2 regions of the Neomoorella glycerini genome follow, and region 2 is predicted to be linked to the other one. Evidence: riboswitches for the same ligand, from Rfam matches in the RefSeq annotation. Region 2 holds a riboswitch; the other holds the start of a gene.
What was found. A riboswitch is a leader RNA that binds a small molecule or an ion and turns the genes downstream of it on or off. The one in region 2 is predicted to bind cyclic di-AMP.

Region 1 (8,995 bases), 1.4 Mb from region 2:
GGGCATAAAGCCAGCCGGCCAGGAAGCCTCCCAGAAGGCCACCGTGCCAGGAAAGGCCACCTTCATAGATTTTAATAATCTGGATACGGTCCGTCAGGAACCAGGTGGGGTAATTGGCCAGGACAAACATCAACCGTGCCCCGATAACGCCGGAGATAATGACAATAATGGCCAGGTTGAGGAGGAAGTCTTCTTCCAGGCCCCGCCTCAGGCCCTCCCGGTACAGGTACCAGGAACCTACCAGGAAAGAGAGGGCCATAAAGATGCCGTACCAGCGCACCGCTATAGGTCCCAGCTGAAAGGCAATTGGGTTGAGATCTACTAACAAGTTCATTCCTCCACAGTAAAAAAATGGTGCTTGCTACTTGTAGTATAACCGTTGCTTTTCCCTTACGCAACCGCTAAATAATGATGTCGCTTTTTTTGTCGTTGCGCACAGCTACCCGGCCGCCCTTAATGACACAGACCTTTTCAGCCTGCCCGATGATAGCTTCAGCCGGGCTGGTAGCATCCAGGAGAACCAGGTCGGCCCGGTTACCGGCTTTAACACCGTAAGCTTTAAGTCCAATGGCGGCCGCGGCGTTATAGGTGCCCATTTTTATGACGTTTTTGAGCTCCAGGGGCGTTCCCATTTGCAGTACCTGGGCGGTTATCAGGGCCTCCTCCAGCATATTGGCGTTACCAAAGGGGCGGAAGGCATCGCGGATGTTGTCGGAAGCATAGGCTACATTTACTCCCGCTGCCTGGAGTTCCCGGACCCTGGTGACCCCCCGCCGGACCAGGCCCTTATCCCGGCGGCCCATGAGATAGAGATTGCAGGACGGTAAAGTAATAACGCTAATGCCTGCCTCTTTCACGGCGGCAATGGTCCGGCTGGCCTTCTCTTCGTCCACAGCCGCCAAGCCGCAGCAGTGACCGGCCACTACCCGGCCCTGGAAGCCGGTCTGGATGGTTTTAGCCGCTATATACTCCAGGGAGGCAACCGAAGGGGCGTCAGTCTCATCAACGTGGAAATCAATCAAGACATTATAGCGCGCGGCCAGGTCAAAGATATAATCTACCCATTCCTGCATCCTTTCGGACAGGTGGGGGGCACCGCCCAGGCCGTCCACCCCCAGGCGCAGGGCCTCTTCGAAAAGCTCCTGCAAAGGGGGTGTCGGTGCCGGTTCCAGACCGCTGCCCATGGCAAATACCTGGAGGTCGACTTTACCGGCGAATTCTTCTTTAAGGGTCAAAGCAGCTTCTACAGCCCGCAGTCCCAGGCTTTCGTTAACGGTAATATGGGTGCGCATGACTGTCGTGCCGTGGCGCAGGGCCATTAAGAGCACCCGGCGCCCGCGATCGATAAAATCGTTTTTATCCATATTCCGGCTGCGCCGCTGGAAATCCTCAACGGCCTCTGCCAGGGAGCCTGCGCCTTCCTGGGGCGCCGTCAGGGCCTTGTCCAGGTGGGTGTGGGCATCGACAAAGGCCGGTATCAGGAGTCTTCCTGCCGCATCTACCATTTGCCGGGCCGAACCGGCCACCCCTCCCCCGGCGGCAACAATATACCCGTCCTTAATGGCTACATCCACAGTCCCCGGCTCATCCATGAGCCGCGCACGCCTGATTAACAGATCATTCATTTTTTCTCTTCCTTCCTGATAATTACATTGGTTTATATTTAACCTAATCTTAATCCTACCACAGGAAAATTTAATGGTCAATGGACAAGGATTCTGTTGTTTCATGCCGAATATTGCTAGAGATTCTGGTAAATCATGGTCCGGTGTGAGGAAAGGTGGTATGTTTATTTGGATCTTAATGTCATCCTGGGCTTAATTATCGGCTTTGGTTCCTTGATTGCCGCCTTTATCCTGGAAGGGGGCGAGCCAGGCGCCCTGCTGGCCGTTACGGCAGCCATGATCGTTTTCGGCGGCACCATCGGTGCCACCATGATTGGCTTCAGCCGGGAAGAAATCCTTAACGTCCCGCGTTTACTGAAAATCGCCTTCCGGGAAAAGCCCTTTGACTTAAACCAGACCATTGAAACCATCGTTAATTACGCCATTATGGCCCGGAGGGAGGGTTTTGTCCGGCTGGAGAAGGAACTGGACACCATCCATGACGCCTTCCTAAGATCCGCCCTGCAGCTGGTGGTGGACGGCACCGACCCCGAACAGACCCGCAATGTCCTGGAACAGCATATTTACGCCGCCGAAACGCGCCATGCCACCGGCATCAGCATTTTTGAAGCCGCCGGCGGTTATGCCCCCACCATGGGCATTATTGGCACCGTCATGGGCCTGGTCCACGTCCTCAGCAATCTCAGTTCCCCGGAAAAGCTGGGGCCTTCCATAGCCATGGCCTTTATCGCCACCCTCTACGGCGTCTCTTCCGCCAACCTCCTGTGGCTGCCTATTGCCGCCAAGCTCAAGAATAAAGCTAACAGGGAGCGCATCTACCAGGAGATGATCCTAGAGGGTGTCCTGGCCCTCCAGGCCGGCAGGAACCCCACCCTGATCCGCAGTACCCTGATGGCTTTCCTGTCTCCGGATAAACAGCGGGCCATCCTGGGCGAGACGACAGCAAAGGGGGTGGCCGCCGGTGCCCAGGCGCCAGGCCGAAAAGGTTAGTCATGATAATAAAGAGCGCTGGCTCTTAACCTATTCTGACTTGATTACCTTGCTGATGATCTTTTTCGTGGTTATGTACTCCATCAGTAACATCAATGCTCAAAAAATGGCTGCCCTGGCCAGTTCCCTGGCCCAGGCTTTCATAGGGTCACCGGCCCCGGGCCTGTTTGAGGCCGGGGGCCTGCCCTCCCTCGTTCCCGGTGTAGCTCCTGCGCCAGGCGGGCAGGGTACGGAAGGACAGAGCGTCGAAGGAACAGAACTGGCCAGGGTCAAGGTTGAACTGCAGCAATATATCCAGCAGGAAGGCCTCCAGGACCAGGTAACTTTAAAAACCGAGGAGCGGGGCCTGGTGGTCAGCATGGCCGATGCCATCCTTTTTCCCAAGGGGTCCGCCGAGCTAACTCCAGCGGCTCACGCCCTCATCCGGCAGGTGGGCCAGGCCCTGGCCAGACTCCCCAATTACCTGCGGGTAGAAGGCCATACCGATAATTTACCCATCCATACTCCCCTCTTCCCTTCCAACTGGGAGCTGTCGACGGCGCGGGCCATTAATGTCGTCAAAGTTCTAATGAACGATGCCGGCATCAATCCCGAGCGCCTGTCGGCCACGGGCTACGGTGAATATCGCCCCGTGGCCCCCAATGACAATGAAGGCGATATGGCCCGCAACCGGCGCGTCGATATTGTCGTCCTCAAGGAAGCCTATAATATCACCGAGCCGCACAAATGAGAGATGGGAAGTGGGAGGTGGGAGGCCGGAAACGAGGAAGGGATTGGCATACGCCAACCCCTTAAGTACAGGCTTTATCCCGTGGCAGCCATAAATCCTGCCGCGGAAAACTCAAGCCCCGGCCGGTTGCTCGTCGTTAGCGGTGTTGGGGTAAAAAACGGTCCGCTTCTCCCAGGTGCGCAGGATGACCTGGTTGTCATTGTGGGCCAGCACATACTGGGGTAAGATGGGCGTCTTGCCCAGGCCGTGGGGAGCGTTGATTATATAGGTAGGTACGGCCAGCCCGGAGGTATAGCCGCGCAGCTTCTCCATTATTTCCACGCCTTCCTCAATGGAAGTGATAAAGTGGGTCGTCCCTTTAACCGGCTTGGCGTGGAAGATATAATAGGGCCGTACCCGGATTTTCAACAGTTCCTGGTTGAGCTTCCTCATAATAAAGGGATGGTTATTGACGCCCTTTAATAAAACCGCCTGGTTCCCCAGGACCACCCCGGCCTGCACCAGGCGGTCGCAGGCCGCTTTCGCTGCCGCCGTAACCTCCCGCGGGTGGTTAAACTGGGTATTGAGGTAAATTGGCGGGTGCTTGGCCAGTACCCGGCACAATGCCGGCGTAACACGCTGGGGTAAAGTAACCGGCACCCGGGTACCCAGGCGTTTGATTTCCACATGAGGGATATGATCCAGTTCCGTTAACAACCAGTCGATCATGGCATCACTCAGCATCAAGGCATCACCGCCGGTAATCAGGACATCACGGATTTCTTCATTGCGGCGGATATACTCCAGGGCCTGCTCTAACTCCCGGCGGCTGCGGCCCCGGTCAACTTCCCCAATATTGCGGCGCCGCTGGCAGTGCCGGCAGTACATGGCACACTGGTTGGTGACGTTAATAATCAAGCGGTCGGGATAACGGCGGGTAATGGCCGGTGCCGGTGACGTTAACTCTTCATCCATGGGGTCAAGTACCCCGGTATTATCCTCCAGCTCGGCGGCACTGGGGAAGGCCTGGCGCCGGATGGGGCAGGCGGCATCCTTGCCCATGAGGGAAAGGTAATAGGGCGAAACAGCCCAGCGATAGGTACGCTCAACCTTCTTGATGGCTTTCTTTTCCGTTTCAGTTAAGGGAACTAATTCCTCCAGGACGTCAACCGAGGTAATCCGGTGCTGCAATTGCCAGCGCCAGTCTTCCCAGTCGGCCTCCCTGGCACCAAAATAAGCCATAATCCGCTGCCGGCTGGCTTCAATCTCCGCTGCTGCTTCCAAACCACTGGGAATGGCATCCTTAGCATCAAGGTAATCAATAATCCTGGCCTTCAACTCAGCTGCCCTTTGCAGGGCCATTTCCCGCTTGACTTCTCTACCCATCAGCCTCCCTTTGTTTAGATAAACACTCACAACAGGCTGCCTCCTTTCCTGATGGATAAAATAATATAAAGACCCCGGCCTGAACCGGGGTTTTCTGCACACCAAAATAAAGGGGTAGTCTACCTCTTTCACTTTCCACGCTTACGAAGTTAGCTGCCGGGTTCGGGTCGAAAGCTAACCCTACCTTGTACAAGGATTCACCCCAAAAATTGGTTCCCCCGTTCCCTTTCCAAAGGGATTCAGCGCCCGCTTTATTAAGTTGTTCTAAATCATTCTATCATAAGGCGCAGGGATTTGTCAACCTATTTTTTTCCATTTCTTCCCATACGCCGGCATCGCCAGCAATAATAGATAGAACCGGCGGTAATGGCCAGCAGTACCAGGATCAGCAGGATATCCATCCACCAGGTGGCGTACCGGCGATAAAAGTGCCACCACCTGAGGAGATAATGGGCCCCCTTCCAGCTGGCATACTGCCAGGCCAGGGTCCAGGTAAAGGCCCCCAGGGCTGAATAAAGGGTATAAATGCCGGCCTCCATCCCCAGGACTCCCGCCGCCAGGATGGTCGGCGTCCTGATGGGACCGAACCAGCGGGCGAAAATAATCACTGCCGCTCCATAGCGGCCCAGCCAGTAACGGGCTGAGGCCAGGCCATCCTGACCCAGGCCCCGGTGGAAAAAACGCTCGATTAGACCACGCCCCGGCCTGGCCCCCAGCCAGTAGCCCAGCAAGTTGCCCAGGAGATTGCCGGCGGTCCCAACCACTACTGCCCCCCAGAAGCTCATCTCCCCGCGTTCAATTAAATAACCGGCGGCCAGGAAGGCCGGTTCAAAGGGGATACCCGGCACACCTGTGCCTTCGATGACCAGCAGGCCAAAGAGGACCACATAGACGTGAACGGCTGTCACTGCTCTACCCCGCCTGCCGGCCGGTAACGGGCCACCACCGTCCGGGCGCCGTAAACCTGCTGGCCCACCCGGACGGCAAACTCGACATCCTCCCTGAAGATAACCAGGTCTACCTGGGAACCCCGTTCGATAAAGGAAACCTTCTGGCCCCGGGTAACGGCCTGGCCGGGAGAAATAAAACAGTTAATCTTATTGACAAACTTGTCGGCAATCTCGACCATGGCCAGCTGCATGTCCCGGCCCCTTAAAAAAATGGTCAACCGTTCATTTACCAGGCGATAGCGATGGCTGAAGAGATCTACCGCCCGCCGGAGATAGGTGAGGCGGATATATTCCCACAGGTCGACCATGGGCAAATTAACCCTGGCCCGGGTATGGACCATATGCTCCACCCGGGCATCAATGGGAGCGTAGTTAAAATGGACGTCCAGGGGCGACATGTAGATACCCACGATCCAGCCCCTCTCGCCAAGGCCCGGGGCCTTCATTATTTCTTCAATGGGAATAGAGCGGCCCAGTTTTTCCGCTGCCACTTCGCCATGACGAAAGGGCTTGATATAGACCACCCTGCCGTCGGCCGGGGCCAGGATGGCCCCTTCTTCTTGCGGCGCTACCCGCACCGGGTCGCGATAAAACCATACCTTCCTCAGGTACCAGAAGATGCCCCCGCCGATGACGGCAAGGGCGGCCAGGATTTCAAAAAAGGTCACCATTCCGACCACACTTTCTTGATATTATAGGGCATCCTGGGTAAATAATAACCGCAGAAGCCCGCCAGCATCAAGGGCCAGCTGACCTTTGCCGGTGGCAGGGGCCGGGGCTTTAAAACCCCATTGCGGTAGGCATTATCCAGGGCAGCATAGGTGGCCAGGGTCCCCTCCCGGAGCCAGATTTCCTTAACGGTGTCGGCAGGGGTACGGCGGAACAGGTCTTCCGGCAGCGGCAGGAGCCGGGTTAAGTCCCGGTAAACCGGGCGTAATTCCTCTATGTAACCCTCTCTGGCTACCTTCAGGCGCAGGCCATTATAAACCTTTATATCACCGGGATAATCTGCATCAGCCAGGAGGATGGCCTGGATACACTCCAGGAGAATCCGGATGCGTGCCAGGTCCCACACCGGGTCAAAAACCCGGATCTCCAGGGTACCCAGGCGTTTGGATTCAATAAGGTCCTGGAAACGGTAACGCCTGTCCTCCTTTAAAGGCCCGATGGCAAAGGCCTCGGCCCAGCGGTAGGACTGGCCGTAACAACGGTTGCCGGCAACGGGAGAGTTGATTACCAGCAAGGCCAGCAGGGGTAAAAAGTAGACCAGGTTGCGGTAGGCCCGGTCGCGATCCGGGAAACCGCTGATATGAACGTGCATGCCGCAGATATTGGTAGGCTCCTCCTGGTCGAAGAGGTGTCCCACCGGGACGATCAGGCCGGAACAGACGGCCGCCAGCTCCCGGCGGCGACGTTCCAGATCGGCCAGCAGGTCCGGGATTTCTGCAAAGGCCCCGGTAGAAATCTCTATACCGCTCATCAGGCCAAAACGTAAATCCTTGCCCCGGGTAAAGTTGCAGGCGGTATGGGTATAATAATCGGCCGGATCCCGCCAGAGGAGGCGGGCCAGGTAATACAACGACTGGAGGGTAGGCCGGCCCGGTTCGGTAATGAAAACTTCTTCTTCCAGGCCAAAGAGGAGGGGCGCCATTTATATATCGCCCCCGTTTACCTGTAAAAGGCGCCAGGGTATCCGGTCCAGGGGTATTTTACTGATAGAGGTGGCGGCGGCAAACATCAGGTGATGCTCTCCTGGCGGCACCAGGCCGGGTAGTGCTATTTCAACACTGTGCTCCCGGTAGATTACCCGCACAGCCCCCGGGTTATAACCGGTCGGCCGGGCCAGCCACCTGGCTTGCCTTTCACCGGGGGCTACCTGCAAGATGAAGCGCTGGACCTGGCCTGCAGGTTTACCGGGTAACAGGTAGATGCTGGCCGTATATATTACTGGAAAGCCGGGCCGGCCCCAGGTATCCAGGCGTACAAAGGTGGTATTGCCAGCCTGCAGGAGGTAAGCTGCCTTTAAATCGCCACCCTTCTCCAGTTTCCTGGTCAGCTGATCGCCGGCCGGATCTAAAGCTACCCGGGCTGACTCCGGCCAGTAAGCGGGCTCGCCGTCTCCTCCGGCACTGCTATCAGCCTGTACCAGCTGCTGGTCTACAAGGTGAGAGAAAACTTCGTTGGGCCGTTCAAAATTGGCCAGGAAAGTCGGCATGACCAGGTCCTGGGTTTTATAAGCGGCAATGGCCTTCTTTTTCCGGTCCATGGCTTCCGGCGAGAGGGGCAATTTATACCAGGGCGTGCCCCGGCTGAGGAAATAGCCGGGGGGCAGCAGGGGTTTGGCCTTCCGCTCCATTACAGGCAATATCTGCCAGGTCCCGGTGTGAATAACAAACGTATAAAGATTCGGCCTGAAGGACGGATCTTCTTCCCTGACTTTACCTGCAGCCGCCAGGGTGAAGGCCCCCGTGGCCCAGTGATCAGGGTGGCTGTCATTGGTATCAGTTACATAAATATCGGTGGGCCGGTAGTCTTTGAGGATTGCTACTAGAGTATTCAATAAAGCCGGAGCAGTATAGGGCTCACCCGGAGCAAAGGCCAGTTTATAGGGTACTGCCGCCTGGCGGGTATAAATGGAGGTATAGGGCCTGTCTTCCCCCCAGTAACCCAGCCAGATGGGGGCCAGGCCGCCGTCGGGATAACCCAGAAAAATGATATCACTAGATTTAACTCCCAGGACCCCCAGGGCAGTGATAGCTTCCTGCTGCCGTACCCGTCCGTATTGCAAAAAGTCGCTGGCCCCTGCCGGCAAAGGACCGTTGAACTTTTCCACTCCCCGCCGGAAACCATCGCCGTTGGTCATAAAAACTACCTTCACGGCATCACCCCGGTCTCTGGCCTCAGCGATGAGGCCTCCGGCTCCCAGGGTTTCGTCATCAGGGTGGGGCGAAATGACCAGAATCCGGTGGCCTCCGGCCGGGAGTTCCAGATCAGGCATCCGCCCGGCTGCCGCTGCCGCCGACCGCAGGGCCAGGACATCATAATTCAAGGCTCCCGCCAGGATAAGCAGTAAAAGCAACAGGGCTACCGGCCGCGCCTTGATCTTTTTCCTGGTCAAGCGCAAGATGTAGCCCAGGATGTCTTTATACATCCCCATCCGGGCGACTACGCCCCGGTATAACCCCCGCTTTTCTTCCTTCATGATATGGGTCATATTGGCCAGGGGTATTTTCTGCACCCGCCAGCCCCGGGCGCGGGCTTCACTGGTAAGCAATACTTCGACCTCAAAACGGCTTTTTTCTGCTCCCACCGCCAGGAACAATTCTTTACGGATG
Region 2 (8,995 bases):
CTGGATATTGTCGGCTTTGGCTTCGGTGCCAGCTTTGTCGCCCTTTTTGCCCAGCTGGGCGGTGGTATTTACACCAAAGCTGCCGACGTAGGGGCCGACCTGGTGGGTAAAGTAGAAGCCGGCATACCCGAAGACGACCCGCGCAACCCGGCCGTCATCGCCGACCTGGTGGGTGACAACGTAGGCGACTGCGCCGGCCGTGGTGCCGACCTGTTTGAATCCACGGCAGCAGAAAATATCGGCGCCATGATCCTGGGCATCGCCCTGGTGCCCGTCTTCGGGGTCAAAGGCATCATCTTTCCCCTGGTAGCCCGCGCGGCAGGGATTATCGCCTCCATAATCGGCATGTTTTTCGTCAAAGCGGAAGAAGATCAGGACCCCATGGCCGCCCTAAACCGGGGCTATATTGTTACCAGTATCCTGGCCATAGTCTTTTTGTATCCCATCAGCCGCTATATGTTGAGCGGCCCGGGGGTTAACTTCATTTATTTTTACGGCGCCGGGATCATCGGCATCGTCCTGAGCTTCATCTTTGTCCTCATCACCCAGTACTACACCTCCTATGACTACCGTCCGGTCAAGGAAATCGCCCGCGCCTCTATCACCGGCCCGGCCACGAACATCATCTCCGGCGTAGCCGTCGGTTTTGAGAGCACGGCGCTGCCGGTCGTCTTTATCTCCCTGGCCATCCTGGGAGCCTACTGGCTGGGACTGAAAAGTGGCCTGCCCGGCGGCGGCCTCTATGGCACCGCGGTGGCCACCATGGGTATGCTTAGCACGGCGGCCTACATCCTGGCCATGGACACCTACGGCCCCATAACCGATAACGCCGGCGGCATAGTCGAAATGTCCGGGGCACCGGAAGAAGTGCGGCGGCGTACCGACCGCCTGGACGCCTCCGGCAACACCACCAAGGCCCTGACCAAGGGTTATGCCATCGGCAGTGCCGCCCTGGCGACCTTCCTCCTCTTCTCGGCCTACATCGATGAAGTCAAAATAGCCCTGAATATCAAAGGCAATTTCCCCGTGGACATCGGCAAACCCGAGGTCTTTGTTGGCGCCTTCATCGCCGCCATGATGGTGCTGCTGTTCAGCTCCACCGCCATTCGCGCCGTGGGCAACGCCGCCCAGTACGTCATCCTGGAAGTCCGGCGCCAGTTTAAGGAAATCCCCGGCATTATGGAAGGCACGGCCAAGCCGGAGTATGGTGCGTGCGTGGACATTGTTACCAGGGGGGCCCTGAAGGAAATGGTCCTGCCGGGCCTGATAGCCGTGATTACCCCTATCATTGTCGGCCTGGTACTGAAGGCCGAGGCTGCCGCAGCCTTTCTCATGGTGGGGACCATCACCGGCGTCATCGTGGCCCTTTTCCTCAACAACGGCGGTGGTGCCTGGGATAATGCCAAAAAGTATATCGAGCTGGGCAACTATGGCGGCAAAGGGTCCGAAGCCCATAAAGCCGGTGTTGTCGGCGACACCGTGGGTGATCCCTTTAAAGATACTGCCGGGCCATCCCTGCATGTCCTGGTAAAACTCATCAGTACCATCACCCTGGTCCTGGCGCGTTTATTTATTTAACGTTAATTGAAAAGCCCTTTACCCTACGGGGTAAAGGGCTTTTCTGCATATCTGCAGGGCCCGGCCGGTTTCCCTTTAATTGGCCTCACCCAGGAGGGCGCGCCGCAGGGCCTCGACTTCGTCCGTCCGGGCGGCGGCAATAACCTGATCGCCGGGGAGCAGGACGACATCCCCGCGGGGAAAGATGAGTTCCTCATCCCGGATAATGGCCATGAGCAAGCACTGCTCGGGCAGGACCAGGTCTTTAACTGCCACCTTTTCTGCCGGCGATTGCGGCGCAAGACGGTTTCCACGAATTCCACGGCACCGCCCTTCAGTGTAAGCAGGGGAATGAGGCCGCAGACATCAACTTCCTGCAAAACCAGCCGGTAAATTAAACGGGTGCTGTTGATAACATTGTTGATCCCCAGCAGCCGGAAGGCGTCTTCATTCTGGGGATTATTAACGCGCCCGATTACCCGGTTGACACCAAAGACTTTCTGGGCCAGGCGGCAAATCATGATATTATCCTCATCAAAACCGGTAACGGCCGCCACCACATCGGCCCGCCGGCAGCCGGCCTTTTCTAGGGTGGCCACCTCGGTGGCATCACCCCGCAGGACTACCTGGCCCAGGTGGTCTTCCAGCCAGCGGAATTTGCGCGGGTCCTTCTCGATCAACAAAACTTCCTGGCCACCGTCCATCAAAGACTTGGTAAGGTTAAAACCGATTTTCCCACCGCCGGCGACAATTACATACATTACTGTTCACCTCCACCCTGGAGTAATTCCTGCACATAATCAATACCGGCCTCAGTGGGACAAAAGATATTTAACCCCATGGACCGGTAAGCGGCCGCGGCCCTGGGGTCATAGGCCCGGGCAATAACCATCGGGATGTGAAACTTTCCCCGGGCCACCTGGGCAGCCACCAGGTTGGCGCTGTCCCGATCGGTAACGGCTATCAGGACATCGGCCTTCCCGGCCCCGGCGCTGGCCAGCAGTTCCAGGTCAATGCCGACACCGATAAAAGTCTGGCCGGGAAAGTCATGATCCAGCCGTTCTAGGGCCTCGGCTTTAGGATCAATGACACTGACCTCGTGACCTTGGGCGGCCAGGAGGTTAGCCAGGCTGGCCCCCAGGCGGCTGCAGCCGATGATGATTATTTTCATAAAACTTTCGACCTCCCTATGCAGGTTGGTGATCGATTAAGATCTCGCAACTTGCCCGGCGTAACAACCATTCTGAGGTGCTGCCCAGGCCGCCGATCTGCCGCTTGGGCCGGACGCCGATAACTATTAGCTGGACTTCTTCTTCCTCAACGGCCTGGAGGATGCCGGTCCCGGCCGTCCGGGCGCGAATTATCCTCGTCCGGCAGGGCAGGTGGTGAAATTCGACAATTTCTGCCGCCTGTGCCAGGATATGGTTGAGACGGGCTTCTGTCTCGGGCAAGGCTATCCCCAGAGGCGAGGTTAAGGGGACCTCCAGAACGGCCAGCAGGATTATTTCCGCATTCTGTTCGCTACCCAGCCGGCAGGCCAGCTCAATGGCCCGCCGGGCATACTCCGTGTCCACCACCGGGACCAGGATGCGCTTGATGGCCTGGACGGTCCGGGTGACATGGGCTACCTCGTAGGGCACCGCCGGCGGGACGTGGAGCATCCACCAGAACAGCCGCCCCATACTAACAATAAAAGTAAGGGCCAGAAAAACACCCAAGGGATTGGTATGCACCTCAGTCATGCCCGTACCTCCTTACGCCGATGGTAGAAATAACGGGCGATTGCCAGCAAACGGTAAAGGCCAATGCCCAAAAAGCCGGCACCGGTTACCCAGGCCATGGGGCTGGGATGGCCCAGGGAGCGGAGCCAGATGGAGGGACCCAGGATGACCATGGCGATGGTAGTTAGGATCTGGTAGTAATCGCGCCAGGAAGGCCGCCTGTCTTCACTGGGCATGAGAAACAGCCTCCTTGCGGTCGCGCTCGGCCAGGGCCAGCTTGTATTGTTCCAGCAGGTCATATTCTTCCGCCGCTTCCAGGACTTTTAGTTGCTCTTCTTCCCAGTTGCGGGGGATGCTGCCCAGAACGGGGTATCCCTTGCTCCGGCGGTAATAGGCGTAATAGAGGAAGCAGAGGAGTACCCAGGCCGGGCCGGCAATCCGGCCAATAGCATGGGTAAGGATAACCTCAAAAAGAATGGTGCTGATCCCCAGGGTGCCGAGAACGGCCAGGCCGGGAAAATCAACCTGTCGTCCGCGGTAATTGATTTTGATGTTCAAAGGTACTTTATAGGGCCGGGGCGAATAGGGATCGGTAAAGCGCAGTTTGATCAAAGCGATAAAGACCAGGATGTATCCCGTGGTGGCGCCGAAGGCATACATGTTACCCAGGGTATCCATAGCATTGGGTGTCAGGAACGAAAGGATGATCTGGAGTATACCAATACCGGAGAAAATGATGATGGTACGATAAGGAGTCCGGAAACGTGGGTGGACGGCGTTAAACCACTCGCTGATAAAGTGAAACTGGCTCATGGCAAAGGTCAGCCTTGAGGCGCTCATAACCCCCGAATTGGCCGAAATCAAGAGGATCGTCGCTCCCAGCACGGCGGCAAAGGGACCGGCAATAAAACCAATAAAGGGAATGGCGTGGGCCAGGGTGGCTATGGGGTCACCTACGGACTCGGCAATTTCCTGCCAGGGCAGGACACCCAGGCTCATGGTGGAAAAGGCAGTGGCAAAGATAAAAACGGTAAAGATCAGGCTCACTGATGTCCGGGGGACGATGGTTGCCGGCCGTTTGGTTTCCTGGGCCGCCTGGGAGATAGATTCCAGGCCGACAAAGGAAATAATGGCCAGGGAGGAACCGTAGGCGAATTCTTTCAGGGTGGGGAACTGGGTGAGCCACTGGTGGGCCAGCATTTCCGGCCGCCAGGCAAAGAGAAAACCGAAGATGATGATACTTGATTCCGTAAGGATGTCGATAACCCCCAGTACCTCGTTCAGCAGGGAGGACTCCCGCATCCCGCGAATATTGAGGGCGATAAGGAAAATCACCAGGAGCAAGGCTTCGGCCATCCACACCAGGTTAACATGGTGCAGGGGCCCGATGCTAATGGCCAGGGAGTTAATATCAATACCGAAGATAAAGGGCAGGAAAAAGTTGATATAACCGGCAGAAGCCGTGGCAAAGAGGGCAATGTCGATGGTATAATCCAGCAGCAAGGCGGACCCGGCGACAAAACCCCAGAAGTCGCCCAGGCCGCGCAGGGTAAAATACTGGCCGCCGCCGGCTACGGGATAGGTGGCCGCCAGCTCGGTATAAGCCAGGCCAATCATAATGTAAACAAGACCCGCCAGAGCGAAGGCCAGGGGAGTAGCGCCCTTGGCCCACAGCATGACCAGTCCCAGGGCGGCGTAGATGTCGGCGCCGACATCGGCGTAGCCCCACATATAGGAGCCCCAGACGGTAACATCCCGGCGGAGTTCCAGCTTTTCTGCAGCCGCAGCCAAAATTACGACCCTCCTCTTTCACCTTTTGTGAAGTCAAACGTGAAGTATCAATATTAATATTGCTTCTGAAAGCTATTTAGCATAAAAAAACCAGCACCTTTTAAGGTCCCGGGTCATTGGCCAATACAGTTAACATGCAGGTTCATCTCCCTTCCTGCCGACGAGGTTAGCTGCCGGGTTCGGGCCGGAGAAAAGCCCTATCCCGCACCCAGTTTTCCTCCCCCTGCTACCTTAATTACTTAAACTCCTCAAAAAGGAGTTTCGCAAAAAGGCAATGATGTTACTGGGTGCGGGGATTCACCCCTTCTGGTGGTTCCCCCGTTCCCTAGTATTTACGGGATTAGGCAATTTATTTGCATAGCCCTGATACTAGCACTGTAGGTGTTTACTGTCAAAGTAAAAAGAAAGGAGAAAAAGTCCGTTTTTGCAGCGCGCAAGTCCGACCTGCCTTTAATAGACGGGCTGCTCTTTTTTAAACTTCATTTTGCTTTCTTAAAGAAGCCCTTGCATGACTTGCCGGTATGAACTATAATCGGCTCAAGGGCTATACAGGTGGTGAGCATATGGAATACGGGAGCAAAAAAGTGGCGGCGGTAGCTATTAAGATGGCCCTGTCGGAAAGCCGGGAAGAAGAGGCGCGCTTAAAGAAGGAGTATGCCGCCGCTGGCATTTACACTGCAGCCGTTGATTACGGCGGCGAATTTATCAATTCCATGCAAAAAATCGTGGAACGGGCCGTAGTGGCCGCCAAAAGGGAAGGGGTCATAAAAGAAACCCACCCCGAGGAAGGGGCCGTTGCCGGGGCAACCCGGGAAGCCCTCTCCCAGATCATGCCCAAGGCCCTGGGTTTAAATGTAGGCGGTAAAATTGGCATTGCCCGCTGGCATGATCACTTGAGTGTGGCCATTTTCTTTGGCATCGGCCTGTTGCACCTGGATGAAGTAGGTGTTGGCCTGGGTCACCGGGCCGTCTGAGGGGCAGGATGGCAGGCAGCCTGTTAAAAAAATCGCAGGATGGTAGGGGAGAACTATGGAAGAAAAAATTCAGGGTTTACCCGCAGCCGGAGGCAAACAGGAATCCGGGGGGACAAAAGTACGGGGGCTGCGCGGGGCCGTGGAAGTGCCGGAGAATACGGCCTCCGCCATTCTCACGGCAACGGAAGGTTTGCTCCGCGAAATAATGGTCCGGAACAGGCTGGCAGTAGAAGATATTATCAGCGCCATTTTTACGGTGACGCCGGATCTCAACGCGGCCTTCCCGGCCGAGGCGGCACGGCGCCTGGGCTGGCAGGAAGCAGCCTTGTTATGTGCTACCGAAATACCGGTACCGGGGAGCCTGGCGGGGATTGTCCGCGTTTTAATCCATGCTTATAGCGACCGGGAACCGGTCCACGTTTATCTGGGCCGGGCAGCACAATTACGCCCGGATTTACGTTAGCGAAAACAAAACTATTGACAGCTATTTACTATCCGTGGTATGCTGTTAACAACAAAATGAATATAGCTGAGTTGAGCTGAGTGGAGTTAGAGAGGAGCCCGGAGTAGAGCATGGGAGAGTATGCCGGACCAGGGCTCACTTGAGCGCTGGTTTTTATTTTGTCTAAAAGGGGAGGAGAGACTGGTGATCCAGCCTGACCGGCAAACCTACCTGGAGCTGGCCCAAAAGGCCCCTTATGTTCCCGTCTGGGCCGAGGTCCTGGCCGATACCGAAACTCCCATTTCCCTGTACTTAAGATTTGCGAATAAACCTGACAGCTTTTTGCTGGAAAGTGTTGAGGGCGGGGAGAGGCTGGGCCGCTACTCCCTGATCGGCTTTGATCCCTTGCTGACTTTTAAAATCCGGGCCGGGAAAGCTTATTTAACTACCCGGGGACAAACTGAGCTCCTCCCCGAAAAACCGGTGGCGGCTTTACGCCGATTAATGACGCAATTATCCCTACCGCCGGTTGTTGGGCCTCGTTTCTGCGGGGGATTGGTTGGTTACCTGGGTTACGACCTGGCCCGGGAAATAGAGAGCTTACCAGGCCACGCCGTGGATGACCTGCAACTGCCGGATACTTATCTAACCCTCCACCGGGTGTTTCTCATCTATGACCACGTCCTGCGAACGGTACGGGTGGGTTACCTGGGACGGGGGGGTGAAGAGGCGGCAGCGGGTTATGAAGATGCCGTAGCCGCAGTGCGGCGTCTCTTGCAGGCTTTTGATAGGCCTGCAAGAGCGTGCCGGCAGGACAGTAACCTTCCCTTTACTACTGGACCCTGGCAGGCCAATGTAACCCGGCGGGAATTTATCCAGGGAGTAAAAAAAGCCAAAGAATATATCGCTGCCGGGGATATCTTCCAGGTCGTCCTCTCCCAGCGCTTGAGCCTGCCCTTTACCGGCGATACCCTGGCTGTTTACCGGCGCCTGCGCGCCCTTAATCCTTCCCCCTATATGTTTTACCTGAACTTACCGGAAGTAAAACTGGTAGGGGCCTCCCCGGAAATGCTGGTTAGGGTAGAAGGTGGGAAGATTGACTACAGTCCCATTGCCGGTACCCGGCCCCGGGGCCGGACTCCCCGGGAGGACCAGGAGTTAACCAGGGAACTCCTGGCCAGTGAAAAGGAGCGGGCCGAGCATCTAATGCTCCTGGACCTGGGTCGCAACGACATCGGCCGGGTGGCAGCTCCCGGAAGTCTCCAGGTACCCCGGCAAATGGTAGTTGAATATTATTCCCACGTCATGCACCTGGTTTCCAGTATTACTGCCCGCCTGGCGCCGGGTAAGGACGCCCTGGACGCCTTACTCGCCTGTTTCCCGGCGGGTACGGTAACCGGGGCCCCGAAGGTGCGGGCCATGGAGATCATTGCCGAATTGGAGCCAACGGCGCGGGGACCTTATGCCGGTGCCGTGGGGTATCTCGGCCTTCACGGCAACCTGGATACCTGCATTGCCATCCGGACCATTACTTTTACCAGGGGGCAGGCCTTTGTCCAGGCCGGTGCCGGTATAGTTGCCGATTCCGACCCGGCGGGTGAATATGAAGAAACCTTGAATAAAGCCCGGGCTTTGCTCCAGGTGCTGAATACCAGGGAGGAAGAGAATTATGCTGCTAATGATCGATAACTACGACTCCTTTACCTATAACCTGGTCCAGTATTTCCTGGAACTGGGACAGGAGGTGGTGGTGCGGCGTAATGACGCCATTACCCTGGAAGAAATTGCTGCCCTGCAGCCTGATTACCTGGTCCTTTCCCCCGGTCCCTGCACGCCCAATGAAGCGGGTATCTCCCTGGCGGCCATAACCGCCTTTGCCGGGAAAATCCCCATCCTGGGGGTTTGCCTGGGACACCAGAGTATAGCCCAGGCCTTTGGCGGCCGGGTAGTGCGGGCCGCGAGGCTGATGCACGGCAAGACCTCAACTATTACCCACGACGGTAAAACTATTTATCGTAACCTACCCAATCCCTTCACTGCCACCCGTTATCATTCCCTGATAGTAGCAGAAGAGACCCTGCCGGGCTGCCTGGAAGTCACAGCCCGCAGCGAAACCGGTGAATTAATGGGCTTGCGCCACCGCCACCTGGCGGTGGAAGGGGTCCAGTTCCACCCGGAATCCATCCTGACGGCGGTGGGCAAGGAATTGCTGCAAAATTTTTTAGAAGTATATGCTAAGCAAGCCTTCATGGAGGCTGGCACCCTTCCGCTTCAAGGCTTAAGTGGAACAAACGAATATAAAGCCAGCTAAACTATCCTTTGCGAGGGGAGAGGAGCAGAGTGTTAAAGTCCCTAATTGGCCAGGTTGTAGCTGGCCAGGATTTAAGTGAGACCGAAGCTGAGCAAGCAATGGATATCATCATGACGGGCCAGGCTACCCCGGCCCAGATAGCTGCCTTCCTTACCGCCCTGCGCTTGAAGGGTGAAACGGTAGAAGAAATCACCGGCTT

Region 1: another riboswitch for cyclic di-AMP. It lies ahead of eam (glutamate 2,3-aminomutase); the one in region 2 lies ahead of MGLY_RS15640 (APC family permease).

Annotation. Positions count from the first base shown of each region.
Region 1 covers NZ_CP046244.1:1,687,385-1,696,379, reverse strand. The annotation lists gene MGLY_RS08455 (prolipoprotein diacylglyceryl transferase) at 1-328, opposite strand, end outside; gene MGLY_RS08450 (amidohydrolase family protein) at 402-1,625, opposite strand; gene MGLY_RS08445 (flagellar motor protein) at 1,794-2,615, shown strand; gene MGLY_RS08440 (OmpA/MotB family protein) at 2,587-3,345, shown strand; gene eam (glutamate 2,3-aminomutase) at 3,457-4,710, opposite strand; cyclic di-AMP (ydaO/yuaA leader) riboswitch at 4,835-4,965, opposite strand; gene MGLY_RS08430 (DedA family protein) at 5,013-5,618, opposite strand; gene MGLY_RS08425 (phosphatidylserine decarboxylase) at 5,615-6,331, opposite strand; gene MGLY_RS08420 (glutamate--cysteine ligase family protein) at 6,325-7,311, opposite strand; gene MGLY_RS08415 (PIG-L family deacetylase) at 7,312-8,995, opposite strand, start outside.
Region 2 covers NZ_CP046244.1:3,124,434-3,133,428, reverse strand. The annotation lists gene MGLY_RS15665 (sodium-translocating pyrophosphatase) at 1-1,578, shown strand, start outside; gene MGLY_RS15660 (potassium channel family protein) at 1,602-2,318, opposite strand; gene MGLY_RS15655 (potassium channel family protein) at 2,318-2,728, opposite strand; gene MGLY_RS15650 (universal stress protein) at 2,745-3,299, opposite strand; gene MGLY_RS15645 (hypothetical protein) at 3,296-3,514, opposite strand; gene MGLY_RS15640 (APC family permease) at 3,504-5,069, opposite strand; cyclic di-AMP (ydaO/yuaA leader) riboswitch at 5,211-5,426, opposite strand; gene MGLY_RS15635 (HutP family protein) at 5,633-6,043, shown strand; gene aroH (chorismate mutase) at 6,099-6,506, shown strand; gene trpE (anthranilate synthase component I) at 6,690-8,174, shown strand; gene pabA (aminodeoxychorismate/anthranilate synthase component II) at 8,155-8,796, shown strand; gene trpD (anthranilate phosphoribosyltransferase) at 8,826-8,995, shown strand, end outside.